3 regions of the Shewanella scandinavica genome follow, and region 3 is predicted to be linked to each of the others. Evidence: predicted binding sites of a transcription regulator. Region 3 holds the regulator's gene; each other region holds the start of a gene.
The links. Region 3 encodes sigma-54, which starts transcription at its own class of promoters, with help from an activator protein. Its sites were predicted from a motif close to GTTGGCACGNNNNTNGNNT; they were not measured.
Positions count from the first base shown of each region.

Region 1: Q4Q50_RS17460 (YccF domain-containing protein) is a predicted target of sigma-54. The motif match lies at 7,633-7,651, and genes of this name have one in related genera.
Region 2: Q4Q50_RS05805 (BON domain-containing protein) is a predicted target of sigma-54. The motif match lies at 5,697-5,715, and genes of this name have one in related genera.

Region 1 is NZ_JAUOES010000023.1:37,442-47,665, reverse strand. It holds gene Q4Q50_RS17500 (sigma-70 family RNA polymerase sigma factor) at 1-566, shown strand, start outside; gene Q4Q50_RS17495 (ChrR family anti-sigma-E factor) at 559-1,287, shown strand; gene Q4Q50_RS17490 (hypothetical protein) at 2,072-2,245, shown strand; gene Q4Q50_RS17485 (hypothetical protein) at 2,546-2,806, shown strand; gene Q4Q50_RS17480 (nicotinate phosphoribosyltransferase) at 2,979-4,451, opposite strand; gene prs (ribose-phosphate diphosphokinase) at 4,462-5,367, opposite strand; gene Q4Q50_RS17470 (NrtR DNA-binding winged helix domain-containing protein) at 5,651-6,364, opposite strand; gene Q4Q50_RS17465 (pyridoxal-phosphate dependent enzyme) at 6,477-7,475, opposite strand; gene Q4Q50_RS17460 (YccF domain-containing protein) at 7,741-8,148, shown strand; gene Q4Q50_RS17455 (alpha/beta fold hydrolase) at 8,138-9,094, opposite strand; gene Q4Q50_RS17450 (M14 family zinc carboxypeptidase) at 9,091-10,119, opposite strand.
Region 2 is NZ_JAUOES010000005.1:159,239-169,462, forward strand. It holds gene Q4Q50_RS05780 (diacylglycerol kinase family protein) at 1-1,325, shown strand, start outside; gene Q4Q50_RS05785 (hypothetical protein) at 1,318-1,974, opposite strand; gene Q4Q50_RS05790 (L-dopachrome tautomerase-related protein) at 2,187-3,263, opposite strand; gene Q4Q50_RS05795 (sigma-54 interaction domain-containing protein) at 3,371-4,741, opposite strand; gene Q4Q50_RS05800 (hypothetical protein) at 4,990-5,445, shown strand; gene Q4Q50_RS05805 (BON domain-containing protein) at 5,751-6,305, shown strand; gene Q4Q50_RS05810 (DUF3224 domain-containing protein) at 6,501-6,923, opposite strand; gene Q4Q50_RS05815 (hypothetical protein) at 7,078-7,863, opposite strand; gene Q4Q50_RS05820 (polysaccharide deacetylase family protein) at 8,078-9,205, opposite strand; gene Q4Q50_RS05825 (TonB-dependent receptor) at 9,550-10,224, shown strand, end outside.
Region 3 is NZ_JAUOES010000018.1:3,662-13,885, forward strand. It holds gene mgtE (magnesium transporter) at 1-1,187, opposite strand, end outside; gene Q4Q50_RS15040 (HPr family phosphocarrier protein) at 1,528-1,803, opposite strand; gene rapZ (RNase adapter RapZ) at 1,790-2,644, opposite strand; gene ptsN (PTS IIA-like nitrogen regulatory protein PtsN) at 2,641-3,084, opposite strand; gene hpf (ribosome hibernation promoting factor) at 3,087-3,374, opposite strand; gene Q4Q50_RS15060 (RNA polymerase factor sigma-54) at 3,403-4,881, opposite strand; gene lptB (LPS export ABC transporter ATP-binding protein) at 4,989-5,720, opposite strand; gene lptA (lipopolysaccharide transport periplasmic protein LptA) at 5,717-6,271, opposite strand; gene lptC (LPS export ABC transporter periplasmic protein LptC) at 6,258-6,818, opposite strand; gene kdsC (3-deoxy-manno-octulosonate-8-phosphatase KdsC) at 6,815-7,366, opposite strand; gene Q4Q50_RS15085 (KpsF/GutQ family sugar-phosphate isomerase) at 7,366-8,343, opposite strand; gene Q4Q50_RS15090 (hypothetical protein) at 8,623-8,781, shown strand; gene mlaF (phospholipid ABC transporter ATP-binding protein MlaF) at 8,988-9,806, shown strand; gene mlaE (lipid asymmetry maintenance ABC transporter permease subunit MlaE) at 9,803-10,224, shown strand, end outside.

The sequences.
Region 1 (10,224 bases), on a different contig from region 3:
AAACCTGCGAGCCTCAAGCAGATGCTTTAATCACGTTCATGCTTCAAGTAGCAGATAAGCGTGATAGAGCCGCCTTTGGGCACTTATTCCAGCATTTTATGCCCAAGATCCGCGCCTTTGGTTTGCAAAGACTGAATCAACAAGGCTTAGCCATGGATTTAGTTCAAGAAACTATGACCAGCGTGTGGACTAAGGCCCACCTGTACAATGCTGAAAAAGGCTCAGTGACAACTTGGGTGTTTACCATAATGCGTAATCAGTGTTTCGATATGCTGAGACGAGTACAACACAATAAAGAAGATACCTTTGGCGATGATATTTGGCCATTGTGCGATGCAACCATGGCTCAAGACACACTCACTGATCATAAATTGACGGCGAAACTCCTCCAACATCTTGATGCCCTTCCCCTCGCGCAACGACAAGTCGTGCAAGGTATTTACATGCAAGAACTCACTCAACAAGAGTTAGCCGATGCCCTCAAGGTGCCAATAGGCACCATAAAGTCACGATTAAGACTCGGGCTAGAAAAGTTGAAAAGTTTCTTGGAGACACACAATGATTAAGCATCATCCCCAACCAGAATTACTCGTGAGCCATGCGAATGGGGACTTACCTTTGTCTATGGCCATCGCGGTATCAGCGCATTGCGCGTTATGTGAGACGTGTCGTGAGCAACTTGCCCTATTAACAGAGCAAGCCGCCAATTCAGCATTAAATCCAGATGGCGCTCATGCTCATGCTGCAAATCATACAGACCAAGAGTCGATTCACACTGCGCATATTGAGGCTGAAAACACTCAAGCTACTAATGTACCAGTGATGGATATTGACGCTATGCTGGCGCAAATCATGGCTCAACCTGCGGCAACGGATGTGCCTAGTAACGCTCCTCTGGATGTTCAAGTAAAACAACAGCATTACACAGTACCGTCGGTGTTTCGCCAGCATTTGGCCCGTCCTTGGCAAATCTTAGGCAAAGTCAGTCGCATGCGTTTTGATGTCGATGAAATGAACACCCGCGCGAGCTTATTACACATAGATGCGCAAGGTGAAATCCCCCAACATACCCATAAGGGCTATGAGTTAACCCTATTGTTAGCGGGAGCGTTTTCGGATCTTAACGGTGACTATGTGCCAGGTGATTTTATTGTGCTCGATAGCCAACATCACCACTCACCTAAAACCGTTGACGGTTGCTTATGCTACACAGTGTTAGATGCGCCGCTGCATTTTACCAAAGGCCTAAGCAAGTTGCTTAACCCCATAGGTGAACTGATTTATTAAGCCTGTAGCCAGTGCTTTAACATGACTTATTTACTCCGTTTTAAAATGAGTCCGCTGCTAAATTTTCAATTACTAAATTTTTAGTTACTAAATGACGGCCATTAATCCCATTGAAATAACCTATTTCAGTGGGATTTTTTATTCTATTTGCGTGAGTTTTTTATTCAATTTGCTAGCAGTAACAACATCCTATTCGCCTAAAAAGCCGCAATATGGACACTCTGCATTGCAGCTAGATACAAGATAAGGACATGTTCCATGCTAAGCTTCACTCTTTAAATCAAATGAATAGCCAGAAATAATTCACGTTAACTCAACATCAATCAACAAATAATCACATTGAATAAAAATTAAACTTGCATAAGCTACTTTTATTGATATACTACACGTCGTTTTGAGAAACACCTTGTTGTTTACCTTTTTAAAACCAGCCTGATCATTAGCAATCAGAGTTCGGTCCTCATAAAGAAAGCCTACTACAAGCAAAACCCCATAAGCTCAAGCATTCGATACCACTAAAATCATGTGGTTATGTCTGTGAACTTACTGTTCTCCACACTGTCATAGTATTGTCATTAAGCTATGGTCAACTGGCAGAATCAAGTTAGTCCATTGGCATAATCGACAGCATGTATTATTTATCGATTAAGCATCTCTTGATTAATGAATCAAAGATGGGGTAACCTCGATACTCAATAGAACGAATCTTTCGCAAATTGCTAAGGATATTTTATAGTTACAACTATCTCACCTATGGGTGAATTAACAAAAAGGAGTGTGGCATATGTCATACAAAATTAATGGACATGAAATTACAGTGAACTTCCCTGTAGATTCAATCTCAGTAAATAAAACCTCAATTGCTTTTACCGATCGTCAAGGTAAAAACAGACAGACTTTTTCAAAACGTACAGAAGCCATCAGCTTTATGAAATGGTTATTGTCCGCAAACAAATAAGTCAAAAAATAAATTAGACGATAAGTTAGAAATAAGTACTGTAATACCCCGTTTGCTCAAGTGTATTTAATCGGTTTCCATTCTCTTCGCAGTACCGAACACTTAAGTAAACTGATAGCCGAATGTCACGAACACGCTATCCTTTTTTACGTCATCATGACGAACACATTTGGTTCAGGCTGTATCTCTCTCACACAGATACCTGCCGAACCAAATGAGTCAAATCTAACTTAGATCACCTATTTCCACTGCAGCATCCGCTAATATTCGTTCCCATGAATACTGTTCAGCACCTCATCTATGCCAAAACCCAATACCCAAATCGCCATGCAAAGCTTGATAAGCCAGATCAAAGCGACAATTCCGCTCAATTTAGCGGAAGCACAACTGTGCCAAGGACAATGTTTAGGTTGTTCGAAAAAAATGCTTGAAATGCTCGATGCAGAAATCAGCTATTGGCAATATTCAGATGCGATACCCAGCCTAAAAGATTTAAAAAACCTCGAAAAGATAGGCCAACGTACCTATAAAATCCTTAAGCGAAACCAGTTGCTGCCTTAATCGCTTGTATTTGCATTTAACTATTGATGGGGCGTTTTACTTATACGACTGAACATAAATTCATAACTGAACTGAACTGAACTGAACTGACAATATGATCCTGATAGAAATCACATTGCCAGTTTTATCTTAGCTATTGTCTATAGCCGTTAAAAATTACAACTCTATAGGCTCAACGTCTGGACTCTGCCAACCTTGCGCGAATATCTGCCAAAGAATATTCAGTTAAGAGTTCACCATCGGCAAATACGGGGACAAACTCGCAATTGTTAACATCTTGCCAGCTCGCTTGATCTTTAAGATAAAATTGCCCTTGCTCATCTTTAAACACCGCAACCAGTCCCTTAGCTGATTTTTTAGTACCGTCATCGGTTTTAGGATCTTTAAATATTTCTCTGTCTTTACCATCAACTTTCGCAAAGGTCGCTTTCACCGCGTAACCGTCGGTATCTCGGGTCACGTGTTGATAGGTAAAACTGCCAATCCCAAACACAATATTGGTTGACGCAAAACCTTTGGCCTTTAAGCCGGCACAAATGGCTTCAGCCCGCTCAATGGTGATTGAATCGCCATAAATCAGTCCGACATGGCTATCGAGTAATTTGTAACCTTTGGCAGTTGTGCTGCCCCCAAAGACATCCCACAAACACTTGATAGCGCCTTTATACTCAGGGCTCCCCACAGCTGCTTGTGGATCACCACAAATGATCTTCACCGGACAACCCGTATCAGGCCTAAACACCACTTTGCCCTCACGCGCAAGAATACGGTCTTTTAAGGCAACGGTGAACTCTGTCATCACCTGCCAAAAATCCCAAGAATCAGAAACGATACTGACAATGCCGCTAGGATAAATATCTTCAATCAGACGGCGGAACGTCTCTAATTCATTCTCCATACCACCCGCACACATCACACTGTGCTCCGTTGCGGCCACACTGCCACCGACAAGTTCATGATCACTATCGGCACGGTAATATTGCTCAAGAAAATCAATCGCGGGAATGGTATCTGTACCCGTAAAACTGAGTAAATGGGCGGCGCCGCTCATTACCGCAGCCTCTGCACCATACATGCCGCGGAAACTAAAATCATGGCCCTGCCAATCAACAAATGCGATGTCACCATCGGTTTCTAGCGCGTAAGTCTCAAATATTTTGCGGTATTGCAGCGCGGTTGTGGCACTGGTACACATACCCCACACATTCGCGGAAAGGATGGTTTCGAGGTAATTGGTCAACCAAAAGAACCGCTCATCGGTATTGTACAAAACCAAGCAAGGCACTTTTAGTGGATACACTGAGCCTTCAGGTAATGCCATGATTTTTATTGGTAAATAACCTAAATCATGCAACTCCTCAATATGCTGAGTACCGACATTATTTGGCCCGAGATAGTTATTGATACGGCGGGAGAATTGGCGAATGACCTGATCTTTGGGTTGTTGAAAGAAATCACGGTTCCAACTGTCGATCAAGAAATGCTTGATAAAATACTGCAAGCCAAAAAACACCATTTGGTCTGTATAACCACGACGGGATTTACGGGCGGTCAAGTTACTAAAAATCACTTGAGTATTATCGGGATACTGACGACGGTGGTCGACTTTGTAACCATCAATGGCGGTAACGGGATTCAAGTACATAATATTTTCCTTAATGATTCATATAACTCAAAACAGCATGGCAATCACAGAACTCGCTCGAAATATGTGCAGGGACACCTAAACTATCGGTACAAAATAATCTGTCGATGCCCACCTCGCGCAGAGCCGATTCGCTGGCCTTATCTTCATAATGTGACACGATCAAAATGACGCTTTGGGCCCCCTTTTGCTTTAACTTGATGGCAAGTTCGATAAAGGTTCTGCCACCAGCACAAATGTCATCGACGATTAAGCAGGTTTTACCCGATAAATCATCACAGAACACTTCGGTAGCGATAATATGACCATTGACCACATCACGATGTTTATCGGCCCTGATCACCGGCATTCCCTGTAACGCTTTCGCTAAGCCGAATACTTTCTTATTCGCCCCCGCATCGGGTGAGACTAACACTAGCTCACCCGATAATTGAGCTGCAATCGCGGCGACAAAGCTGTGGTTGTCAATAACTTGCACTCGGTCTAACAATGCGGCGGTGACATCGCTGTGCGGGTCAAAAATGCTGACTGAAGCATATTGCTGCTGATTAATCAGGCTGGCATAGACTTTTACCGATAAGGCCTCGCCCACATTACAGACTCTATCTTGGCGGGCGCCAGGCATATAAGGCAGTAACAGATCGATTTGCTCTGCACCGCTGCGGCGTAATGCATCGGTTAACAACAAGAGCTGCATGATGGAATGATCGCCACGATAGCCGAAGAAAAGTGTGACGCGTTTCGCTGGAGGAACCAGCAGTTGAACATGATTCTCCCCCGCGCCAAATTGAAATAAACGGTAATGAGCCTCATCACTAGCTGCGGGTAACTGATAAAAATCGGCTTGCAGTTGTTGAGCGTTAACAGTGCCTTGATACGCTTGAATGCTTTTAGATGCTTGAATACGTTGAGACATACTAACCTCCTGTCTATGGCAAGATTACCGCAATTAACGGCGCCCTTGTTGTCTACAGAACTAATAGTGTCTTAAAGACATTATTATGTAAAGTTGATTTTTAGACTATTTATGACGAAATAAAAGCCATTGATATACCTAAATCGCATATAGTGTCTTTTAGACACTATGTGCAATTTAGGTAACTGAATAGGAAAAAAGCTGTTGAGTAATATCAAAACCTAAAACATAAGCAGTTGTCATTAGCCCCATGAAAACGCGTTTCAATCTGCAACGACTTTGATCAACATTCTAAATTTCTTAAGAATCGGTACGATGCGGTATCGGGTTTCAAGCGGTATAAATTCGCAGGACGCCCCCGTTCAGTGCGCTTCAATCCGGTATCGATCAATAAATCGGCCTGTTCAACCCGCCGACGAAAAGATTTACCTTGGATAGGCTTACCCAGTAAAACTTCATGTACATGCTGCAGTTCTGGCAAGGTAAAAGGTTCAGACAGTGCAAAGCCTGGCACTAAAGAATATAAGGCTTTCTGTGTTAAGCGTTCCCGCGCTTGCTCAATTAACTGCAGATGATCAAACGCTAATAGCATCTGTAACACATCCTCTAACGGCCACCACTTAACATCACTCACTGAATCAATTTGGATTTGGCAGGCTTGATAACTCATCAAGGCGGTGTAACACACAGTCACGGACCAGCCTCTTATATCACGGCCACTATTACCCACAGTGCATAGCTGCTCAATATAAGGTGGCACTACCGCGGTTTTCTCATGCAGTTTACGTAATACGGTTTGTTCTAAGGATTGATCGCAATTTTCATCTATAAAGCCTCCTGGTAATCCCCACAAACCTAAAAAAGGATGGTTTGAACGTTGCACTAAGAGTACTTTAAGCTGCTGATCATGGTAGGTAAACAATACGGCATCCACTGTCAGTAGCTGAGCCTTGAAAGCCTTAGGATCGTAATTGGCAAGATATTCCGCTTCAGTCATGAGTATTCCCCATCATTCAATATCATAAGCTTAACTTAGGCATGACACAGCTTCAAACACATTATGTCTTAGCGTCACTAAGTAAATATCCTGCACCGTGGGCTTAGCTACTTTAGCCAAATTTACGCTGATAACGCGGCAACATAGTCTCATTCCCCAATAATCCGCCTTGATGCAAATACATCACATGACCTAATTCACTACGCTGTAAATAATCCTCAAGCACAATAAAACCTAAGGGATCGTAGAGTAATTCAAACTGAACTCCTGAGGCACAAACCCGCTGCCACATTGCATAGAATTCAGGGTAGAGTTTACCAAAGTGATATTTTTTGCCGACATTCACTATCTGTGGATGCTCAAGGGTATTTGGATTAAGCATAGAGAATTGCAAACGTAAATAATCATCGCCTCCCACCACAGCACAAGTCACGACGCGAATCGCCGTTTGCTGACGAACAAAGTACTGATTCAAAAATAACGCTGTCGTCCCCGTCCCCGACGGTAAAAAGACCGTTAAATCGACTAAATCATTCGCCTGCGCAAATTGCACTATTTCTTGCGCCAATACATTTAACCCGTATTCAGCGTAGGAACAGCGTCCGCCCTCTGGGATAAACAGTGCCGTCGGTTCATTCGCGAGCACTTGAGCCTCGATAAACTCTTGGCAACTCAATCCCACATTGTCGACTTGCGCATTAAGGTTAGGACTAGCCTTAAGATTTAACAAAACCTGATGTTCAGATTGTGCATGAGTGCACGTCTGCTTTTGCGCCATTAACACACTTAAATCGATAATATTGGCACCATTTGCTAAGGCAGCAGCATAATTGCCCGTGGGATGTTTAACTATTTGACTGGCAATATGATCAACATAAAAGTCACACTGCCAGCCTTTCATCTTGGCCAATGTTGATAGGGAATACAAAGAGTTCGCTAAGGGTGAGCCATGACCTATCACCTTGTTGATGCCGGCAAACTCATGATCTAAAAAATAACCGAATTTACGCGCTTTATTGCCGCTAAACGCTGGATGCAATAAGTCATCACGTTTTAGAAATATTTCTCGACCAGCAAAGGCAAAAATATCGACGGGGGAATTTGCAAACATCAGGCTACTCAAACGATTAAATACTCGGGCTTTTAAGCCATTTTAATGGAATGGCTAGTGTACCCTAAGAAATTAGCAATTTAGCGAAGAAGTAGTGGAAATCACAAATACAGTTTTGAACAATACCCGTAAGCAATTGATTTACTGGTGTTAAAAAATTGGCACGTTTCTCGCTTAGTCATTGACATATATTCAGTTTATCAAAGCTAACGGCATTCATTACAGCTAACGATAAAGGCTAAAAAAGTAACCTAAGGAGTTTTCAATGGCAGTATTACGCTTAATATTCAACATCGCTTGGTTTGTGCTCGGTGGATTTGTGATGGGACTCGCTTGGTGGCTCGCAGGTATCCTGTGTTTTATCAGCATTATTGGTATTCCCTTTGGCCGCGCCTGCTTTGTTATCGGCGAAATGACCTTCTGGCCATTTGGCCAAGAACAAATCAACCGTCGCCACTTGACCGGACGTGACGATTTAGGCACAGGTGCCCTAGGCATGGTGGGAAATATCATTTGGTTTTTGCTGTTTGGGATCTGGTTAGCCATAGGCCACCTGGCCCATGCCTTAGCCTGTTTTGTGACTATTATCGGTATTCCCTTTGGAATACAGCATCTTAAATTGGCGTTACTTAGCCTAACACCGATAGGTCAAACCGTCGTGGCTAAAGCCTGATCGGTAGTGAGTTACCCGTCTTAGCGCTGTTCATTGCCGATGATTTACTGTGGAGAATGGATAGCGCTTTTTCATCCCATACTGAAAATATCGCCTCGTTAAAAGCCATTTCTTCCTCCAGTAAATCGTTGCAACTGTATTGAGTATGGACATATTGAGCATGGGCAGGTTCATCATCCTCTTGAACCTCAGTTTGCGGCTTAGTCGGCGTCGCAATCGCTAACAGGTAATGTGCCAGTTTTGCAGGGGCATCAATGGCCGCATCATGGCCGCAATACGCTAATACTATCAAATCAGTGTGAAAGTGCTGCGCTAAAGCTTTACTCGATGCCATGCTCACCAACGCATCACGGTCACCGCAGAGCACACTTATTGGTACTTCCACGGTCAATGGACACTGATATTGAAAAGCCGCCCACAGTTGCCGCCAGGCATTACGGATAGTTGGCGAGGATTCGCGGCGAAATTCACTCCATTCGGCAATTAAATCGCAATCTCGCCGATGGCGAAAACTGGTTAAACGCACTATCGTCGACTCGATGGGATGTAAGGCTTTACCCCGAGCCCGCAAGCAAAACGCCTTCAATGCATTCAGTGGATTAAATCTTTGATACCAAGGCGATAAATTCGCCGCACTGCTGTTTAATACAAAAACATGCCTTATCTGCCAAGGCCGCTGGTGCGCCATTTCCAGCGCCAACATACCGCCCATAGACAAGCCGAGAAGATAAATGGCTTCTCCATTTTGCACCTGCTCATCCAATTGCTGCCACACGACATGGGCATAGTCAGCAATCTTAAGTGGGCTTAGTTCATGGGATAGCGTCCCATTACCTGGCAAATCCGGTGTCAGTACTCGCAGCCCCTTTTGTCGCAGTCGCTGATCGAAGCCATTCCAGTGGCGCTGATCACGCATTAATCCCCGCAATAACACCCAAGTTGTCATGACTGTGACTCCCCATACCAATACTGCCGCGCGCACTCAGTAAGTTCAGTCAAACGTTCAGGCGTTAACTGCTCTAACGATTGTGCGTAGGCCGCTTCCATCATAAATTGCATCAGCACTGTGTGCCTGCGTAAAATTCTGTGGTGACGATGTGTTTTCTGCGGATTGAAAAAACCTGCAAAATTAAATATTTGTCTGGGATTTTTCTTTATCCAAGCCCAGGATCCCATCTCTAATGTCAAAGGTAGAAACGGTACCTGAGCATGGGGATCGGCCACTTGATGTTGGCGATAGAGGTAATCCCAAATATCCCCATGGGTGCGATAAAACTGACTCTGGGGTGCGAGCCGATAATGGCCATGATGGGGATAACTCTGTTCAAATAATTGTTTTAGATGAAAAATATAATTGGCATTTTCGAAGGCGGTACGCGTATGGGCGTAGGGGAACCAAATATGATCACTCAAGCCAAAGCCAGAGTGAGCATCGAGGGAAATCAAACTGGTGCTGCGGCTCAGCAATTGCTGTACATAGGCAACTAAACCGACGGTTTCAAGCTCCATTCCCCCCATGCCGCGATACCATGGTAGCCGCGACGATATCCGCTGCCCTCCGACCATAAAAGAGACTTTTTCGCTGGATTCTATCGGGGCGTTACGCATCAAATCCACTTGATTACCATTACCCCGCGTTCCCATAAATAAACCAACGGGATTCACCACAGGCACAAAAGCTAACCGCACGCCCGTTAACATCTGCTGTAGGTGTTTATCCCACACCAGCCGCTGCAACAAACTGTTCAGCAATGCCAAGATGACTTGAGAGCCAATACGTTCAACCCCATGCACGCCGCCCACAAAGAGTACTGTCGGACAGGGCTTATCTCCTCCGCCCAGTTCAACACTATAGAGAGGAAAATGTTCGTGACGAAATGGGATGTCGGCAAGAATTTGATACTGCAACTTAAGATGATGAGTATCAATGAGTTGTTGCAGCGTATCTAACTCAAAGGGAAGTTTATTCATGTCACCTTAATCAAAAAATGAGAGAGCAACTCATGCCGTTAAGGTGATGCTAATAGTGAACAAAGACAGAATGATGACAAGCGGAATATCTGATGTAAATTTGAG
Region 2 (10,224 bases), on a different contig from region 3:
CCGCCGAATTTGATGGCTTAGATTGGTCGCAGTTTGAAGATCATATCGAGTATTTAAACATTCCCATCCTCGACCATAGCGTGCCGACCAGCGCCCAGCTCAATCAAGCCGTTAACTGGTTGCATCGCCAAGTACGCGCCAATAAACAGGTGCTGATCCACTGTGCTATGGGGCGTGGCCGTTCAGTACTGGTGCTCGCCGCCTATTTAGTCTGTAAAGATAAACAGCGCAACTTCTCCGAAGTATTGCAACAGATTAAGCAAGTCCGCAAAACCGCGGGCTTAAACAAATGGCAATTACGCGCCCTTGAGCACATGCTCAAGCAAGGCAAAATCAACATCCATAAAGTGGCGTGGATTATCGCCAACCCAGTCTCCGGCGGCGGAAAATGGCAACAATATGGCGAGCAAATCCAAGACGAACTAAAAGCCTATTTTGACCTAACGTTAAAACTCACCAGCGAAAATATCAGCGCAAACACCTTCGCCAAAAAAGCCCGCAATAACGGCGCAGATATCATTATTGCCTGTGGCGGCGATGGCACAGTGACAGAGGTGGCATCGGAAATAGTGAACACCGACATCGCCTTAGGGATCATTCCCCTAGGCACGACTAACGCCCTCAGCCACGCGCTATTTGGTTTAGGCAGTAAGCTCATTCCTGTATCTCAGGCGCTGGACAATATTATCCAAGGGCATTACCAAGCCATAGATACGGCTCGTTGTAATGAACAATTAGTCTTGTTACTTGTGGGGATTGGCTTTGAACAGCAGATGATTGAATCAGCCAACCGTGAACGTAAAAATGCCCTCGGCCAGTTTGCCTACCTCGATGGTTTATGGCGCGCCGTCAATGCCGATGTCACTTTAACCATACAGCTCAGCTTAGATGATGCCGAGCCCACAACATTGACCACCCATAGCCTTATTGTTGCCAATGCAGCCCCGTTTACCAGCGTATTAGCACAGGGCGATGGCGAGCCAAACATGACAGATGGCCTGCTCGATATTACCTGGCTAGATGCCGGCAGAGAGCCGACAGACAAGCTCCTTAGCCTAGCAGAATTAGCCATTGCTGGATGGGTAAAGGAAGGTAATAAAGACACGCATTCAAAGCTACCTGGTACGCCATCTAGCGCAACCAAGGTCCACCACGCCCATGCGAAAAAAGTGCGTATTAGTAGTGAGCCCAAATGTAAATATGTGATTGATGGCGAAATTTTTGAGCCCGCGGATCTCACCATTGAAGTTCAACCCGCATCTCTCAAGGTATTTGTGCCTTATCAAGAATCGACTGAAAATGCTATCGACCCAAAAATCATATAAATGACACTATCGCGATGTTTATTAAGATAAAAACAACAAGCGCAATAAGCACTCGCATAAAATTAAATTCACTCACTTTGGGGTGGGATTTTTGAGGACTATTGCTAAAATCCTGAAACTTACAGCCTATCGCTTGCGCGCATTGCTGCAAAACTTGCTGTAATTCCTGCTTGTCAGTGCTGTTAGCCAATTTCAGTTGACTCCCTTTAGGCTGCTGCACTTGTAAATAAGCGAGATAGTGATCTACCGTATCTTCCGCTTGGCGGTTACGGTCGAGCTGGTGCCAATGGGTTGTTTGTAGCAGATAGAGTTGCACAGCATTAATATCTGAAAAGGCATAGGCGCGCCAACGCCACAATCCAGGCAACTTCCCATTGAAGACACCTTTACCGAGCCACAATTGCTGTCGCTCGGTATCTAACCAAGATTGTTGCCGAACTAACGCTAGCGGCAGTACAGGGAACAACAGAAAAAATGCCACCCAACCAAGCACAAGCCGTAACACGGGCTCGGGTTGTAACCAGGCCGCCCTCGCACAAAGCAATCCAAGCACTAACAAGGCAATGGCAAAAAACCACAGTATAGGTCGGTACTGGGTACTCAACGCCTTGAGATAAAGCGCACTCTTAGGAGGTTGATTAAGTGTCACTGAACTTGTTCCTTGTTCCAAAAATTATCTCACCATCCCAAATTGACCTGTGCTAGTAACAATATGAGGCATTGATAGTTTACACAATCAACACCTAACTTATTTTTAGATCCTTTCGAGTTAAACCAACGACTGACATCAATGGAGATAACAGTTGCGATATCGCTCATACTGTAACGAAAAGCTGCAACTTTGCAGTTGCAGCTAAGGTGTTATTGACCCGCAGCGGTATCCTCACCAGTCCAGAGTCGCATGATGCGATAAGGTGGTTTGGCTGTTTCAGCTTCGCCATTAAAGGCTTTTGCTTTATGCAATTGATTCACTGAAATATATAACCAGCCCGTTTCACCAAATTGCACACTATCGGGAAAATCCAGCAATGGAGAACTGACCACTGTTGATAGCGTACCTTTGTTATCTAGCATAGATATGGCATTGTGGTTCAAATTGGTGAAGTAATGATTACCTTGTTTGGACGTTGCAGCGCCATCTGACACAGGCTTAGCTCCGACTAATTTTACAGTCGCGATAATTTTATCATTATTGCCTGTTTGTAAAGCCGCAGTCGATAACTGATACCAGTGAGTGCCATTCATTGCACCATAATAGAGTGTACTTCCATCGGCAGATAAACTGATGGGATTGACCGCGACACTAGCAACCTTGCCATTAAACAATGTTGTTTTGTTATCTATGTTCATTACTGCATCCGCTTCGGCCTGCAGCGAGCTATGACCTGAAAAACGTACGGTATGACCATCGTCGATACGCACTGCTAAGAGGCCTGGGTTGGCGATATCGGCTAAATAAATCCAACCTTTTTGTGAATCGACAACCAGATCCTGCATAAAGCTGCCTTTGGGCGCGAGTGCTTGTGGTAGGACAATTTGTTTATATAGACTGCCATCCTTAATGTTGAATCCCCAAATCCTCGTCTGACCTAATTCTAACCCCATATCTGCGGTCCAGAGGTGTCCAGCTTTGTCCTGAGCAATCCCTAATAAGGTATCAAATTGAGTCATATTGGCAGTCGAAGCTTTCTGCAAATCCATTGAAGGCCAAGCTTTGTAAGCATTGGTTTCACGATTAACTTCAATCAGTTGTATACCTGACGGCGTATCAAGTGGATGTACCGTGGCAAAAATCCGACCTTGTGCAGTGACGCTGACATTGCCAGGTCGTATTGGCAATTCAGCGACTGTTTCAAGACTTCCTACCGCTGGGGTAGCGTTTACAAAACTACTGGCAGTCAAAGAAAGCCATAATGCTGTAGTAAATAAGTGTTTCATATTCTATCTCCGCTTTTCTGTTTAAGGGCTGTAGAATAGGAGTTATTATTTACAAAAAAAATAGTGCAAAAATCGGTTCTGTTTCAATATTAATTTGATAATCAGCACTATTCCGCCGTCGGCTCACCCGCTTCGACTTGTTGCTCGTACTTGCTGAGCTTGTTGTAGAGGGTTTTTACACTGATCCCCAGTTGCTCGGCAGTGTCAGTTTTATTGCCTTGAGTGGTTTCTAATGCTTGATAAATGGCGATTTTTTCTAAGTCTTCTAAACGCATGCCCTGCGGAATAACCACTTGGTCATCGGCAGATGCCCCCATTTCACTCGCCTGTGGCAGTTGTAAGTGACTGGGTAAAATCTCTTGATCTGCCAAAATATAGGCTCGCTCAATGGCATGTTTTAATTCACGCACATTCCCTGGCCAAGGATATGCCGCAATCATCTGCGCACTGTCTTCAGCGAGGCTTTTATTCTGCTTTTCGGCCACATTACGATAGGCAAGAAAATGCTGCGCTAGCCCGAGAATATCATCGCCACGTTCCCTTAATGGCGGAACGCGGATAGGGAACTGGGCCAAACGGAAATACAAATCTTCGCGAAATTGCCCTGCCTCAATCGCCACTATGGGATCACGATTAGTTGCCGCCACAATCCGCACATTGGCATGCTGCACTTTGGCACCGCCAACGGGACGATATTCGCTATTTTCAAGCACTCTGAGTAACTTCACTTGATGCTCAATCGGCATTTCGGTGACTTCATCAAGAAATAAGGTTCCACCTTCTGCCTGCTCAAATACGCCTTTGTGATCGCGATTCGCACCAGTGAAAGCGCCTTTGACATGACCAAACAGCTCACTATCGACCAACTCAGGGCTTAATGCACCGCAGTTAATTGCAATAAAAGGCTCGTTCAATCTCGGGCTGGCAAGATGTATGGTATTGGCAACGAGCTCTTTCCCTGCGCCACTCTCACCAATAATCAGCACATTACTGTCGGTCGCAGAAACGCGACGTATCGTACGATACAGCTTGTGCATAGCTGCAGAGGAACCGACAAGCAAACCATATTGGTCTAGCTCGCTGGAAAAAGGCCGAGGCCGGATTGGTGATGAGACTAAATACTGGGCAAAATCGGCGAAGATGTCACTGATCAACGTCATATCGTAGGGTTTACGAAAATGATAACAGGCAAAATTCGACATTAACTGATCAAGATTGGGGTTCGGCTGACCGTCGGAGAGAAATATAAACTCGATATTAGACAAGGCCGTATTGTCCAGCAGCCCAAGATAATCCTCACGGCTAAGGCTAGACAGCTCAATGATGGCAACATCAATGTGGTTCGCCTCAAGCTGCTCTATCCAAGGTAAATCATCGACACTGCGTAGCTTATTAAAGTCGGCTGCGCCGGCGAGTTCAATGATAGCTTGCTCGGCGTTTACATCCTGCAGGTGATAAAAAAGTGTCAATCGAGCCATGCTATCCCACTCCCTGTGTATGAAGGGCTACTGTATGTCAGTCGTGAAATTTTAACAACAGCAACGGTAATAGTTGCCGATATTCTAAGAGGATGGCGCAAGTAACCGAGAATATCAGCCTAAAAATCAGCCTGTTAACATACCATTAAAAATGAGAACAAAATATGCATGGTAGCTGAACGAAACGCAATTAGTTAAGCCAAACCGTTAAACAGGACTGTGCCGAACACTGGCATTTGGAGGCATTCATGAAGTCTAATGTTGTGCAACATCAGACTGATATCCGCGCCGATATCAGTTTGATTGATGAAATAATAAAGCTCAATCAAGAAGGGCTAACATTCTACAATCAGGCAATGACGTACGTCGAAGACTATAACCTTAAGCGTATTTTTTCGACCAAAGCGAATATCCACCAACGAATGTTGACGCGTTTTGAACAGCTGCGCCCTCTAACTGGTGAGCCTATTCATGGTCTAAGTCATGCAATACCAGTGACTTATACTCAAGTGACCAAATTGCTGCAACAATGCCATATGGCACAAGCGATGGCCGCACTTGTCGCCATTGAACAACAAGTGTTAATCCAGATGAAACAAGCGGTAAGGCAAGCACATCAGCCACAGCTTGCCAATCAGCTCGCAGAAGGTGCCGCTTGGTTGCAAATCAGTTGCGATGGTATGAGTTCACTCAACCCCAGTTAATCCTTGTAGCTGTTAGCATCAGTGCACATCAATATGATGTCTCTGTACTAATACGGCTTGCTACTGCATACGCGAAACCTTACACACTCAACCGCACTTATTGGTGCGGTTTTTTTATGCTCTAAAGATGGCTTTGCTTACCAGCAAAAATTACATTTTGTCGGTAAAAAAGACCGACTTAGGGGAAATCGCTGAGACATGAAAATATCGAAACCATCAACTAAAAACATTAAATTCAATAACTTAATAAAACTGGCACGATTCACGCATTATCTAACATCGAGAAAACAACGGAGGATATGATTATGAAAACCACAACAGCATCAGTACTAGCGACCTTACTTGTCGGTTCAATCAGTTTAAATGTCGCAGCGGCTCAAGATTGGAAGGACGGGGCAAAGGATGCGTGGATCGATGGTAAAGCTGAAACCACTTTACTGCTCAACACTAACCTCAATTCCTTTGACATTATCACCGATGTGAAAGACGGAAACGTCACATTAACAGGTAAAGTGGAAAGCAGTGTCGATAAAGCCCTCGCCTCTGAACTGATCAAAAGTTTAGACGGGGTAAAAGATGTCGATAACCAACTCACTGTAATGAATGAGAAAGAAGGCACCAGTGACGTTGTCGCGTCGTTGACCGATTCTAAGGTTGCCACAGTCGTCAAAACCCGTTTACTGTTTTCAACCGATGTTTCTGGCACCCAGATTAATGTGGATGTCGCCAATGGTATCGTCACCTTAAAAGGTGAAGTTGCTAGCGATGCCGAACGTCAGTTAGCGCTGAAAATTGCTGAGAATACCGACGACGTGAAAAAGGTTGTCGATAAAATCAAAGTCGTAAAAAACATGTCTTAATGCAAGCAGTTAGTCTTGACTCAACGATTTGACCTAATTGGTTATAAAAGTTATTTATAACAAAGCATTACAAAAAACCAGCCTAGGCTGGTTTTTTTATGTCTATTATCAGATTTAACCAAGCTAGGTTTCTATCTCGACTAAGGAAGACTAAATTGCGAAAACAAAAATCGAAGTGGGAAAATAAAAGCTGCGCTAAAATGTGGGCTCAGCGCTGGCTTCAAAGCCAAACTGGAACTCATAAAAATGCTGACCATTTTCGATACTGATGGCCATAGTGCCCGTTAAGCCCTGCAACTCGCCCGCACCGGAATGGGGAACCACTTCTAAGATCAAACGGTTTTGTCCATCGGTCATAATGCCAAAATGTTGCAGCACGAAACTACCCTGCTTACCACACACCTTGCCAACCACTTGCTCAATCGCCACATAGCCAGCCGAGCCTTTGACTGACGTCATTGCACTGAGCATTTCACCTTGGCTACGGCCCTCAAGCTCGCCATAAAAGGTCTTATCTAAACCCATACGACCTAACGTTACGCCGCCCACACCTGTAGCATAGGTGCTATCTGGGGTGAGCTTAACATCAAATTTCCCAGTGATTTTGCTAACTTGCATGACACTCTCCTTGTCAAAACATTATGCCAAGTCTATCTACCCGAGAATACTTGCCGCTGCGGCAAGCATCACACACGGAACGAAAAATAACTTAGCACAAGCCTGCGCAGATCCATAATGCATTTACTCCCGACCCTTTGCGCACGACTACTCACTACTGAGTTATGTTAGTGATGCCAGTTTCACTGACTGTCACCTCTAAGGTTTTGACGATTTCAGGGCTTTCAGACATAGGTTGATCAGGCGCTCTATCGCGATAAGTCACGGCAATTTTGAACGGAGCTTCGAAGGGATAAACAGGTTCAATACTGTCAACCTCAATACGATCGCCCAGCATAACGCTGCCTAAATGCTTCAAGTTATTGTGTTCAAAATCGAGGCTAAACAAGCCAAGATACCAAAATGCCCCCGAACCTTGGGTCGTCACAATAAACGGTGCCACAAAGGGCATAGTCTGCATTTTAGGATCATCTTGAATTGGCGCGTTACTCTGGGTGTCGGGCTCTAAAGCGGGATCGAAATTTAACGGCGTAATGCGCAAATAATCCAGTAATACTCGGCCTTTTACCTCGCCATCTTGATAATCGCCCATCGCAAATTCCGTTTGCTTGATCTTAATAAAATGGGTCAAGGCAACCGATTTACCGCCCTCTGGTAGGGTAATTTCAAACGGGTTAGCGGTATTTAAGCTAAAGAGTTTAAGCATCACTTCCGACGCATTCGCCACCGGCTTAACCTCAAGCGGTGTCACTACTTCAACCTCATTGGCCTGTGCCTGCGTTTTTTCCTGCGCCATGGCCTCGTCGTATTGCATGACCTTACCATCTTCCATCACCATATAAATATCATCATTGGTCATGTTGAAACGGTAAATACCTGCGGCGAGTATGGCTAATATCACTAAGGTGCCCGCTAAGGTTAACTTTACAAACGTACTCATTTTCTCTCCCCAATCGCGCGCTTTGTGCGCTGCTTTTCTAACACTGATCAACTTCAAATCAATGTCGGAGCAGTATTACAGATACTGAGTTAAAGCGGAGTGGGTAAAGTGTAAAAAAGTGACGCTATTTTGAGTTTTGTCAGGCTAAGTTCAGCAACATACCCTTTACTCGGCCAATATAATGGGCCGAGTAAATACTCAGCCCAAGACTTAGCTACTTCTCGTTTTTCCACAAGGCTGGGGTTTGGTTCGGTTGCCAATTACTTTGGGAGAAATGGGCTTGTACTAAGGAATAGATTTTATCTTGATACGAGACAAAATCAGGCTGCTGATAATCATGCTGATCCTGCCAAGCGGGGGCATAGTTATCTAGCGTGTCGAAACGGTATCCTTGGCGCTGCGCCTCTTCCACAAAGCGTTTAATTTTAGGCAAGTTGATGGTCGCACCTTGACCACGGTGAGCATTCTCAAACAGGAAGTCGTGGGTCAAGATCACCACTTTACCGTCGTGCAAACCATCGCTACAGTCTAAGTTCTGCGTGCGACTGTTAAGAGGGTTCATTGTGGTGCCCGCACAGGTGTTGATCACTTGATTGATTTTATCCACCAGCTCAACCCCATCGGCCATAGATTCGGCTGGAAAAGCCACGCCCCAATCCTCTGGCCCCCAATCAAAGTCCCAACCAAATATTTTATAGTCACTCTCGGCGAGCATGTTTTGAATTTGTACCGCAACTTGCGAGCTGTTGGTAGAGGTTTCAGCGGTACAAGCAAAAGCGGGGTCCCAAGGCGGCACAGTATCAGAGGTGGCACACAAGCCGTCGCCTTGGAGTTTACTGCTCACTCGCCAGCCATTGGTATAGGGCAAACGCGCCAACTTAGTCATCTTGTTGTTGGGATAACTGGCGGCATTAGGGATAAGTTCAACCACTTTTGCTGTGTTCGTCACAAAGTAGGTAAAGTCGGTAGCCGCATCTTGATAGGATTTAACTGGCCAGAGGCCCACTTGATTGCAATAAACCGCCCCCGACTGCACACCATCGGTGCAGTTATGCAGCATATGATCGTAACTGTGGTTTGCCAGAATATGACCATCGTCTAGCAAACGTTGTAGGGCGACAGCCGCCAACGCTTCGTTTTCATCCCCTTCGCCATACATATGAAAAGCATTGATAAAGAACGTCGCCTTTATATTGGCGTCTTTTAAGGCGTCTAACAGTCCTAAGGTCGCATCAATTGGACCATCATCAAAGGTGAGGTAAATGGTTTTATCGCTGGCGTGGGCAAGACTTACGCTCGCTAAACAGAGTCCAACTGCGGCGGCTATCGATTTCAGTTTCATGATCTCATCCTATAGATAATGTTTGAGGCTAATGATTAAAAAGCAATGAGTTAATGCCCATGGTGTCTAAACTCGCACACAGTGGCGGCACTCATTCGCTCGGCATCTCTATAGTGAGTAATCCAGCCGGCGTTAGTTATACCATCCTAGCAACAAGCCATACTTTTCTACGCTAAGTCGATAAATCTCCCATCACCACTCAAGTTGAAATCACCGCCTCCCTCGCGTTAAACACAATAGAAAAATACCAATCCTAGCGTGAAAAGTACCGCATCAACAATTCGATAACAGGTAAGTTAACTGAAGAAAAAAACAACACTAAAGCACTACAGGGACGCTATAACATGTCAGAAAGTCAATTATTTAAGAGCTCTTTGCTCGCATTGTGTATCGCTAACGCCTTATTCGGGATGAGCTCAACCGCAGTCGCGGCGGAGCAACAAGAGGCAACGGCAGAAAATATGGAGGTAATCCAAGTACGCGGCATACGTCGCTCGATTGAAGCCTCATTGAATACCAAACGCTTCGCCGACTCCACGGTCGATGCCATCACCTCGGAAGACATAGGTAAGTTTCCCGATAAAAACATCGGTGATGCGCTGCAGCGAATTTCTGGGGTCACGGTCGATAGGCAATACGGCGAAGTAAGCGGCGTTACTATTCGCGGTACAGCGCCAGAGCAGAGCCGTATTTTGCTTAACGGTCAAACCGTTGCCAGCACTTCTTGGTATGACTTGGGTCCTGCCACTCGTACCTTCAATATGGAATTGTTGTCGGCTGAGCAAGTGAACGCCGTTGAAGTGCATAAAACCCCGACTGCCAGACTTGAAGAAGGTGCGCTGGGCGGCACTGTCGATCTCAAAACCCGCAAGCCCTTAGATCTCGATGCCCACACCTATCAAGTCGCTGGCGAGCTGAGCCAAAGCAGCCTGTACGATGAAACAGACCCGAGTGGCTCTTTCCTCGGAAGCTGGAAAAATGACGATGAAAAGTTCGGCATTTTAGGCGCCTATTCAGTA
Region 3 (10,224 bases):
CCAATTAAGCCCGCCAGTGCCATATCATCCTTCCACAGCAACACGGCAATAAACACCAAAATTGACCACATTAAGCCATTGAGAAAGCCAATCGATAATTCTTTACCAATAAGCCAACGGGCGTTGCTTTGGCCGATATGGCCTAAAGCAATACCACGGATCACGAGCGCTAAGGTTTGATTACCGGCCACACCGCCCATGCTAGGGACAATTGTCATCAAGATAGCGATAGTGGCAAATTGCTCGATAGTGCCTTCAAACATATTGCTGACAGAGGAGGCGAGCAGTGCAGCGAACAAGTTAATCGTGAGCCAGAGTGAGCGACGTAGGGTACTTTTTAGCACTGGGCCAAACGTATCCTCGTCATCATCCATCCCCGCCATCCCCATCATGGAATGCTCGGCGTCTTCGCGGATAACATCGACCACGTCATCGATTGTGATCCGTCCTAGCAGCTTGCCATCGCTGTCAACGACGGGAGCTGATACCCAGTCATTGCGTTCGAATTTCTGCGCCACTTCACTGTCGGACATGCTCACAGGAATACTTTGGATATCGGGGTCCATGATGTTGCGAATTGTGGTGCTTGGCGCGCAAGTCAGTAGATCTGCCAGCCTGACACCGCCGAGCACTTTGTCCTGTTTATCGACGACATATAAGGTATCTGTGGTGTCTGGCAGGTTGCCCCTTTGGCGAAGATAGCGCAGCACCACATCGATATTTACATCGGGTCTTAGAGTAACGGTATCTGTGTTCATCAAGCTGCCGGCGGTCTCATCGGGATAGGATAAGGCCTGTTCTACCCGCTGGCGGTTTTGTTCTGTCATCGACTGCAGCACTTGCTTGTAAACGGCATCGGGAAGACTACGTAGAATATAGGCCAGATCGTCGGTGTCCATACTCGCCGTCGCTTTCGCAACTCGCTCAGGACTCATGCTGCGGATCAGCGGATCTTTGAGTTCCTCGCTTAACTCGTCGAGTATGTCGCCTATTTGTTCTTGATCGATAAGCTGCCACAGCACTTGTCTGGCGCTGGGTGGTGAGGATTCTAAGATCAGCGCGATATCTGAGGCGGCCATTTTTTGCAGCATGTTACGTACGTGTACAAACATGCCACTGCTAAGCGCTTGGTTTAACTGGTCGAGACTATGTCCGGTGTGAGCGTTTTCTGAATTATCTACGGGCATTTGTCCTCCATAGTTGTCTGCCACTGTGCGGCAAATTGGTTCGAGAGTGCGCTACTTGGCGCAGGGCTGAGACTTAGCGGTGACTTCGCGATAGCTATGCTTCAGTCACAGATAGAGCGCTCTGGCATAGGTCATGCGTTTTACGCATAGATTAAGGCGGCTAAGACTAAGGTGAGTCAGCGGTAATGCTCGCTAGTGTAATCGCCTATGGTTCGTGTCGTCGAGCGACAAATGTGTCGCCAAGCTTTTGAAACGAGATGTGAACTGCACAAATACGCAGTGCTAAGTGTGATGTGTACTAATCTGAGTGTCTGTGTGGAACGCTGAGTATGAAATGAAACTAACAGGCTTCGTCAAACTTAGCATCGATCAAGGCACAAATGGCATCCAGAGCGGGCTCAGCATCTGGACCTTCGGCGATAAGCTTAATGGTTTTACCCATGCCAGTCTCAAGCATCAATAAGCCAAGCACGCTGGCGGCCGATGCCTGTTTATCGCCTTGTATTAAGGTGATGGTCGCATCAAACTCGGATGCCAGTACCACCAACTTAGTGGCGGCACGGGCATGTAATCCCAGTTTGTTACAGATGGTGATCTGACGTTCAAGCTTTGGCATTATTCAGCTCTCGATGGCGGGCATAAACTTTATGTTTACCGTTACTAAAGCGTTTAGCCAATTGCTCTGCGACGTAAACCGATCTGTGTTGTCCACCCGTGCAGCCAATCGCTACAGTTAAATAACTGCGATTGTTGCGCTCGAGATGCGGCAGCCAAGTTTCCAGTAAATTCTCGATTTGCCAGATGAACTTATTCACGAGTGGTTGACGATTTAAGAATTCAGCCACGGGTTCATCTAAGCCAGTCAATGGACGTAGCGCCAGCTCCCAGTGTGGGTTAGGCAGAAAGCGTACATCAAACATAAAGTCGGCTTCAGTTGGCATACCGTGCTTAAAGCCAAAGGACTCGAAGTTGATCACTAACTCTTTATCGACGCTGCCGAGCAGAATTTGTCTCACTTGATCGCTTAAATCATAGATATTCAGATTCGACGTATCTATGTAGTGATCGACCAGTTTTGACATAGGCTCGAGCAGTTTCCCTTCCAGCTTTATCGCTTCTTGCAAAGAGACTTGGCTCTTCGACAAAGGATGCAAACGGCGGGTCTCGCTGTAACGCTTAAGCAGAATTTTATCGCTGGAATTGAGGAAGAAGCTGGTTAACTCAGTATCAGGAGGCAGGCTCGCGAGTTGCTTCACTAAGACTTTATCCTGCTCAGGCATGTTACGCACGTCGACACTGATGGCGACGAGATCGTTACTGCCTTTGAGTTGCTCAAGCAAAGTGCCGATTAAGGGCAAGGGAAGGTTATCGACACAATAATAGCCGAGATCTTCGAGTACCCTTAGGGCGACAGATTTGCCTGAGCCTGAGCGGCCCGACACTATGACCAGTTTCATCCAGTGATTACCTGATAGAGTTCCGTTTCATCATGCGTCTTGCGTAATTGCTTTAATATTTGCTTGTCGCTCAGCTTTTCGGCCATGCAAGACAAGGTACTTAAGTGCTGCTGACATTGGTCTGCAGGCACCAGTAGTGCAAATAAAATATCAACAGGTTGCTTATCGATAGCATCGAATGCTATCGGCTCTTCACACTTAATGAGTATGGCAATGGGCTGCTCTATATCGGTTAATCGACCATGTGGAATGGCGATGCCGTTCCCTATACCTGTGCTCCCCATCTTTTCGCGCGCCACTAGGCTTTCGAATATCTCTTGAGATGAGAGGGTCGGGTACTGGGCAGCGACTAAGTCGCTGATGAGTTCCAGTACCTTTTTCTTGCTGCCCGGAGTGGCGCAGGTAGTGCACTCCGGCCGCAGTATGGTACAAAGTTCCATTATTAGTGTTTTGTTAACTTCTCTTTGTGTTTAATAACCTGACGATCAAGCTTGTCAATCAGGGCGTCTATAGCGGCATACATGTCAGCATGCTCTGAAGTTGCAAAAACTTCACCACCGATAAGATTTATTCTCGCTTCGGCAATCTGTTGCATTTTCTCGACATTGAGCACAACGTGCACATTATTGATCTGTTCGAAATGGCGTTCAAGTTTTGAAAACTTTTCTTCTACATATGCGCGTAACGATTCGGTAATTTCGACATGGTGTCCACTCAGGTTTATTTGCATAGAAACGTCCTCCGATATCCACTGTAGGTTATAAACTTTTACGCTGATTAGAAGGCGGAATGAGCATAGCCTCTCGGTACTTCGCAATGGTTCTGCGGGCTACGTTGATCCCTTGTTCTGCCAGAAGTTGTGCCATCTTACTGTCGCTTAATGGTTTTTTCTGGTTTTCCGCTGCAACCAGTTTCTTAATGAAGGCTCTGATTGCTGTGGATGAGCACTCCCCACCATCGTCAGTTCCGACGTGGCTAGAGAAGAAGTATTTTAGTTCAAAAAGTCCCTTAGGGGTATGCATGTATTTTTGGGTGGTCACCCGTGAGATGGTGGACTCATGCATTTCTACCGCTTCGGCAATATCGTTAAGCACCATAGGTTTCATGGCTTCTTCACCGTATTCGAAGAAACCTTGCTGATATTGCACTATGCAATTCGCAACTTTAAGTAAAGTGTCGTTACGGCTTTCTAGGCTTTTGATAAACCATTTAGCCTCTTGCAGATGGCCACGAATAAATTGGCTATCTGCTTGGTTTTTAGTACTGCGCGCCATCGATGCATAGTGTTGATTTACATTGATTTTTGGCATGCAGTCTGGGTTAAGTTCAACCACCCAGCGGCCATTCTTCTTCGACACAGACACATCTGGGATGACGTATTCGTCATCGTTGGGCGTAATCAATAAACCTGGGCGGGGATTGAGGGTTTGGATAAGCGCGATGCCGTCCCTTAACTCATCCTCTTTTAATTTAGTCTTACGCATCAACAATCTAAAATCGCGCGCGGCGATCAGATCTAAATGATCTTTGATCAACATGCGGGCATTTTCGAGGTGTAGAGTGTCAGCGGCGAAATGCGACAGTTGGATCAGCAGGCACTCGCTTAAATCGCGGGCGGCAACACCAATGGGATCAAAATGTTGAATGCGCTTGAGTACGGCTTCGACTTCGTCAAGCTCAACTTCAGGATTGCCCATCGCTTCGAGAATTTCTTCAGTGCTTTGGGTGAGATAGCCCTGATCGTCAATGGCATCAATAATGGCGGTGGCAATGGCTAAATCAGTTTCAGAAAACGGTGTGAGGTTTTTTTGCCATTCTAAGTGCTCATACAAGCCTTCACTGGTCTCACCTTGGAAGGGCATATCATCTTCACGACTGCCGCCGGGGCCAGAATTAGGGGAGGCGGTGAACACTTCATCCCATGTGGTGTCCATGGGGAGTTCGTCGGGCATGGACTCTTTCGTGAGCGACTCTGCCGTGTCTATGGTGGAGCTGTCTTTTTCTGGCGGCAGGGTGCTAGATTCACTGAAATCCGTATCGGATAGCGTTTGGTTTACAGGGTCTTTAGTGGCGTCGAATTGATCCTCTTCCAGCTCGAGAAGGGGATTAGAATCTAAGGCTTGCTGGATCTCTTGCTGCAGTTCTAATGACGACAGTTGCAACAGACGTATGGCCTGTTGTAATTGTGGCGTCATGGTTAACTGTTGACCCAGTTTGAGCTGGAGTGACGCTTTCATGTTACCGCTGATCCCTACGTTATTATTGTTGGATGAGGTCGCTTGTTATCATCTTGAGTGGAGTCCAATGGTGGCATAAATTACCTGCATTGGCTCCGCTTGATTAACTATAGCCTGAATTGTTCACCTAAGTACACAGCCCTAACTTGCTGATTGTCTAAGATCTCTGCGGGTGTTCCTTCGGCAATCAAGTTTCCGTGACTCACGATATAGGCATGTTCACACACATCTAATGTCTCACGGACATTGTGGTCTGTGATCAACACGCCAAGGCCACGACTTTTGAGCTGTTCGATAATCTTTTTAATGTCGATAACCGAAATCGGATCGACACCAGCAAAGGGTTCATCGAGCAAAATGAACTTAGGATTTGCTGCTAACGCCCGCGCAATTTCGACACGGCGACGTTCACCGCCCGACAATGACATGCCTTGGCTGTCACGGATGTGGGTGATGTGGAACTCTTCAAGCAGATGTTCTAGCTCTTCTTCCCTTTGCTCTTTTTTTAATTCTTTACGCGTTTGCAGCACGGCCATGATGTTGTCATGGACGGTCAGTTTACGGAAGATACTGGCTTCCTGTGGCAAGTAACCTATGCCTTTGCGGGCGCGCAGGTGCATAGGATCTGCGGTTAAATCATCATCGTCGATAAAAATGTGGCCTTTATCGCTTTTAACCAGACCGACGACCATGTAAAAGGTGGTAGTTTTACCCGCGCCGTTCGGGCCGAGTAGGCCAACGACCTGACCGGTTTTTACCGTCAGACTGACGTCTTTAACCACTTGGCGACTCTTGTAACTCTTCGCCAGATTTTGTGCTCTTAGGGTGATTTGGGTCATTTAGAGTCCTGCTTTTTCACAGGTTTATCTGCTGGCGCGTCTGGTTTGGCATCATCTTGATAGCTTTCTGGCTGAATAATCGTGATCACGCGATCGTCACCACTGCCGGTACTCTCGGCAATTAATTTTTGCTGGATGATGTTGTAGCGGATCAAATTACCCGTCACTTGGCTGCCTGCTTGATCTAACGAGGCTAGACCTTTAAGTGTCAGGGTGCGGCTCGCCATATCGTAACGAATTTCTTTCGCGCTCGCCGAGGCTGGACGGCCATCGTCTAATACTTGGCTGTACGTCGCAGGGTTGCCAGTGGCCACTAAAATTTTGCTATTTTCACCTTCGGCAGAAAATGCACGCAGTTGATCTGCATGGATTTTAATCGAACCTTGGGTGACTTCAACCGGACCAAAGAAGATGATCTGGTTGTTCTTGATATCTGCCGTTTGGCTCACAGCCTTGATTTTGACTTCCTGTTTCAGGTCGTCGACTTTAGCAAAGGCGCTCATGCTCATTATTAGCATTAGGCTGGCAAGTAATACGTTATTTTGCTTCATATGTTCCTACTACCTGACTGGTCAATTGCACTTCTTGCGCGTTGAGGTCGGCATAAAGGCCTTGGCCTTGAATATTAAAATCTTTCCCTGTGACGTAAATGGTGCGGTCAGAGGTCATTATCATCGTATTGAGATCGAGTTCCAGATAACTGGTGGACAAGGTCTGGATCGGTTCTTCTGGGCTAATGGCATCAATAATAACATTGTTTTCTAATACAACCTTGCCCGTTTCCTTGTTTAGCTTGCCCTGATCTGCTCTGAGTTGCCATTGTGCTTTACCTTGGTCTGGATAAACAAGATAAACAGGTTGAGTAAAGTAAGTTTGATTCGTTGAATCATAATGTTCCATGTGTTTCGCCGTCACACGGCTATTGACTAGCCCTTGTTCATTGAACTCAACACTGCGCAGATCTTCAACGATGAAATCTGGGGTATTTTGATCTTTTACTCTGTTATCGGTATCACCGCTGTGTTTGTTCTGCACTTGCCAATAAAGCACTAATGCCGTTCCAAAAAAAGCGATAATCGCGAGTGTCACACGACTCATATACTCATTCCATGGGCCGAAGTGAATTTATTTTGACTGAGTAGCAATAGATCTGTGAGTTCACGCAAGGCACCGTGGCCGCCATTGAGCGTAGTCACAAAGTGGGCGTGCTGACGAACATAGGGATGACCATCGGCTACGCTGACTGCTAAACCGACGACATTCATTACTGGTAGATCGACAATGTCATCACCGATATACGCCACTTCTTCTGGGGTAACGCCATAGAGTGCGAGCAATGCTTCATAGGGCTCGAACTTATTGTCTACGCCTTGGTAGATATGGGTTACGCCAAGCGCCGTCATACGGTTTTCAACGATTTTGGATTGACGTCCAGTAATCACCGCAAGATTAAAACCGCTGGTGAGTATCGAGCGCACGCCATAGCCGTCGCGGGTGTGGAAGGCTTTTAGCTCTTCGCCGCTATTGCTTAGGTAAATACGACCGTCGGAAAACACCCCGTCGACGTCACAGATCAACAGTTTAATCTTTTGCGCGCGTTGCCACACATCATCACTGATTGGGCCGTAAAATCCTTGCTGTGGCATTAAATGACTCCTGCTTTAACCATGTCTAGCATGTTAAGAGCGCCGATTGGATGGCGGTCTTTATCGATAACAATTAATCCGTTGATGTTTTTTGAGTCCATCACTTGCAGAGCTTGGGCGGCCAACACACCGTCGGTGATGGTCACGCAGTTACGGGTCATCACATCGGCGATGGGCGTAGTACGTAGATTCACTTCGGCATCGATAACGCGGCGTAAATCACCATCGGTGAAGATACCAACCAGCTTGCGCTGATCATCGATAATCGCCGTCATGCCTAAGCCTTTTTTGGAGATTTCGTACAGGGCTTCTGTGATGCAAATATCGTGGTTAACGAGCGGTAAGTCATCACCGCTATGCATGACATCGCAGACTTTTAACAATAACTTGCGTCCTAAAGCACCGCCAGGATGGGACATAGCAAAGTCATCACGGGTAAAGCCTTTCGCTTGTAGTAGCGCAATGGCAATCGCATCGCCCATCACTAAGGTCGCGGTAGTGCTTGACGTTGGCGCGAGTCCCAGTGGGCAAGCCTCTTCGGGTACTTCAATACATAAATGCACTTTAGACAAGCGTGCCATGTTCGATTCGGGTTTACCTGTTACCGCGATAACGGGCACGCCCATACGTTGGATGACGGGCATTAAGGTGAGGATTTCGCTCGACTCACCGGAATTTGAAATCGCTAAAATCACATCGTTATCGGCTAGTACACCGAGATCGCCGTGGCTGGCTTCACCCGGATGCACAAAAAATGCGGGCGTTCCTGTGCTGGCGAGGGTGGCAGAAATCTTATTGCCGATATGGCCCGACTTGCCCATTCCCATGACAATCACTTTGCCTGTGCAGTTGAGGATCAACTCGCAAGCTTCTGCAAATTCGGCCGAATCAACATATTGATAAAGATTGTCTAGGGCTGACTTTTCAATGTCGATAACTTTACAGCCCCATTGGCGCAGTTGTGATTTGTCTACCATGTCTATCTCTCTTTTTGCATTGTCTTTGTCGCCCCATTGATGGGATTGGAATAGCACAATTTGGTACGCGATAAAGATGATATGTAATAGGCTTTCTGCCAAGTTTTAGTTTGTTTTCAGACGATTTAGCTTATGTCTTGTTGTGGTGAATTCCCTAAAACAACAAAACAATTGCGGCAGGCTAGAGCGATTGATCCGACTCGTCAAGTTCAGCTGCGGCAGCTACTCATGCACAATAACCTGTTTAGCGGTCGAAGGTCTTGAGCAATATCATCGTCTTTGTCGTTTATTTCAATGGATTTATCCCGTATCGCGCCGGGTATTACCGCACTGGATGCCTCTATTTCACACTCGTATATCGACTCATCGCACCTAAAAGTGGACGAAGAGCGAGCTAAGTGCGAACGAATTAGCCAATATCGCCAATTCTGCAACTAGGTTGAAAACATTAAGTAACATTTTACCTGTGCAGAGTGAAAACTTAGGGCGCATTTTCGCTGTAAATGAGGCAAATTGAAAGTATCGCAGGGCGATAGTGTCGATTCGGTTGTAGGTTAAAGCGCAATTACGTACAATTTGCGGCTCTTCGATTGGTCAGTCTAGGAAGACTAGGATCACCTCTTTTGCAAATGTCGGAATCAAGCATGACTCAAGAACAAACGCCGTTGGTTGAGATCCGTAATTTGGGGTTTAGCCGCGGTCAGCGTGTGATATATGAAGATATTAGCCTGTCCATTCCAAGGGGCAAGGTGACGGCGATCATGGGGCCGAGCGGCATAGGCAAAACGACCCTGTTAAAGTTGATCGGCGGCCAATTAACGCCTGACCACGGACAAGTGCTATTTGATGGCCACGATATCCATGGTGTGAGTCGCAATGAATTATTTAGTCTGCGTAAGCGGATGAGCATGCTGTTTCAAAGCGGCGCGTTGTTTACCGACATCAACGTGTTCGATAACGTGGCCTTTGCGCTGCGCGAACATTCAGGTCTGCCAGAAGACATTATTCGCACTATCGTGCTGATGAAGCTCGAAGCCGTAGGTTTACGTGGTGCCGCCCAGATGATGCCAAGTGAATTATCCGGTGGTATGCAGCGCCGCGCGGCATTGGCCAGAGCCATCGCACTTGAGCCTGAAATGGTGATGTACGATGAACCTTTTGCCGGCCAAGATCCTATCTCTATGGGCGTGTTAGTGAAGCTGATCCGTGAGTTATCCGATGCGCTGAATCTGACCTCCATTGTGGTGTCACATGATGTGGATGAAGTCCTCGGTATTGCCGATTATGTGTATGTGGTGGCCGACAAAAAAGTCATCGCCCATGGCACGCCAGAAGAATTGAAGTACGCCGACAATCCACAGCTTAAACAGTTTATTCAAGGCGCGCCCGATGGCCCTGTGCCGTTCCATTATCCGGCGAATGATTACCAACAAGAATTGATGGCAAAAGGAGTTGGCAAGTGAAGTTAATAGACAGTATTGCCGACTTGGGCCGCAGCGCAATTGAGTTAGTGCTCGGTTTTGGCCGTGCAGGCCTTATGCTGTGGGGTGCGATTTTTCGCTGGCCACGCGTGCGTAAAGGTTTTCCATTATTAGTGCGCCAGATTTATGTGGTCGGTGTGCAATCCATGGTGATTATTTTAGTCTCAGGACTCTTTATCGGCATGGTGCTCGCACTGCAAGGCTATAACATCTTAGTTGGTTTTGGCACCGAAGAAAGCTTAGGTCCTATGGTGGCGCTCAGTTTACTGCGTGAGTTAGGGCCCGTGGTTACCGCACTTTTGTTTGCGGGACGTGCGGGTTCAGCCTTAACCGCTGAAATTGGTTTAATGAAAAGTACTGAGCAGCTTTCCAGTTTAGAGATGATGGCTATCGACCCATT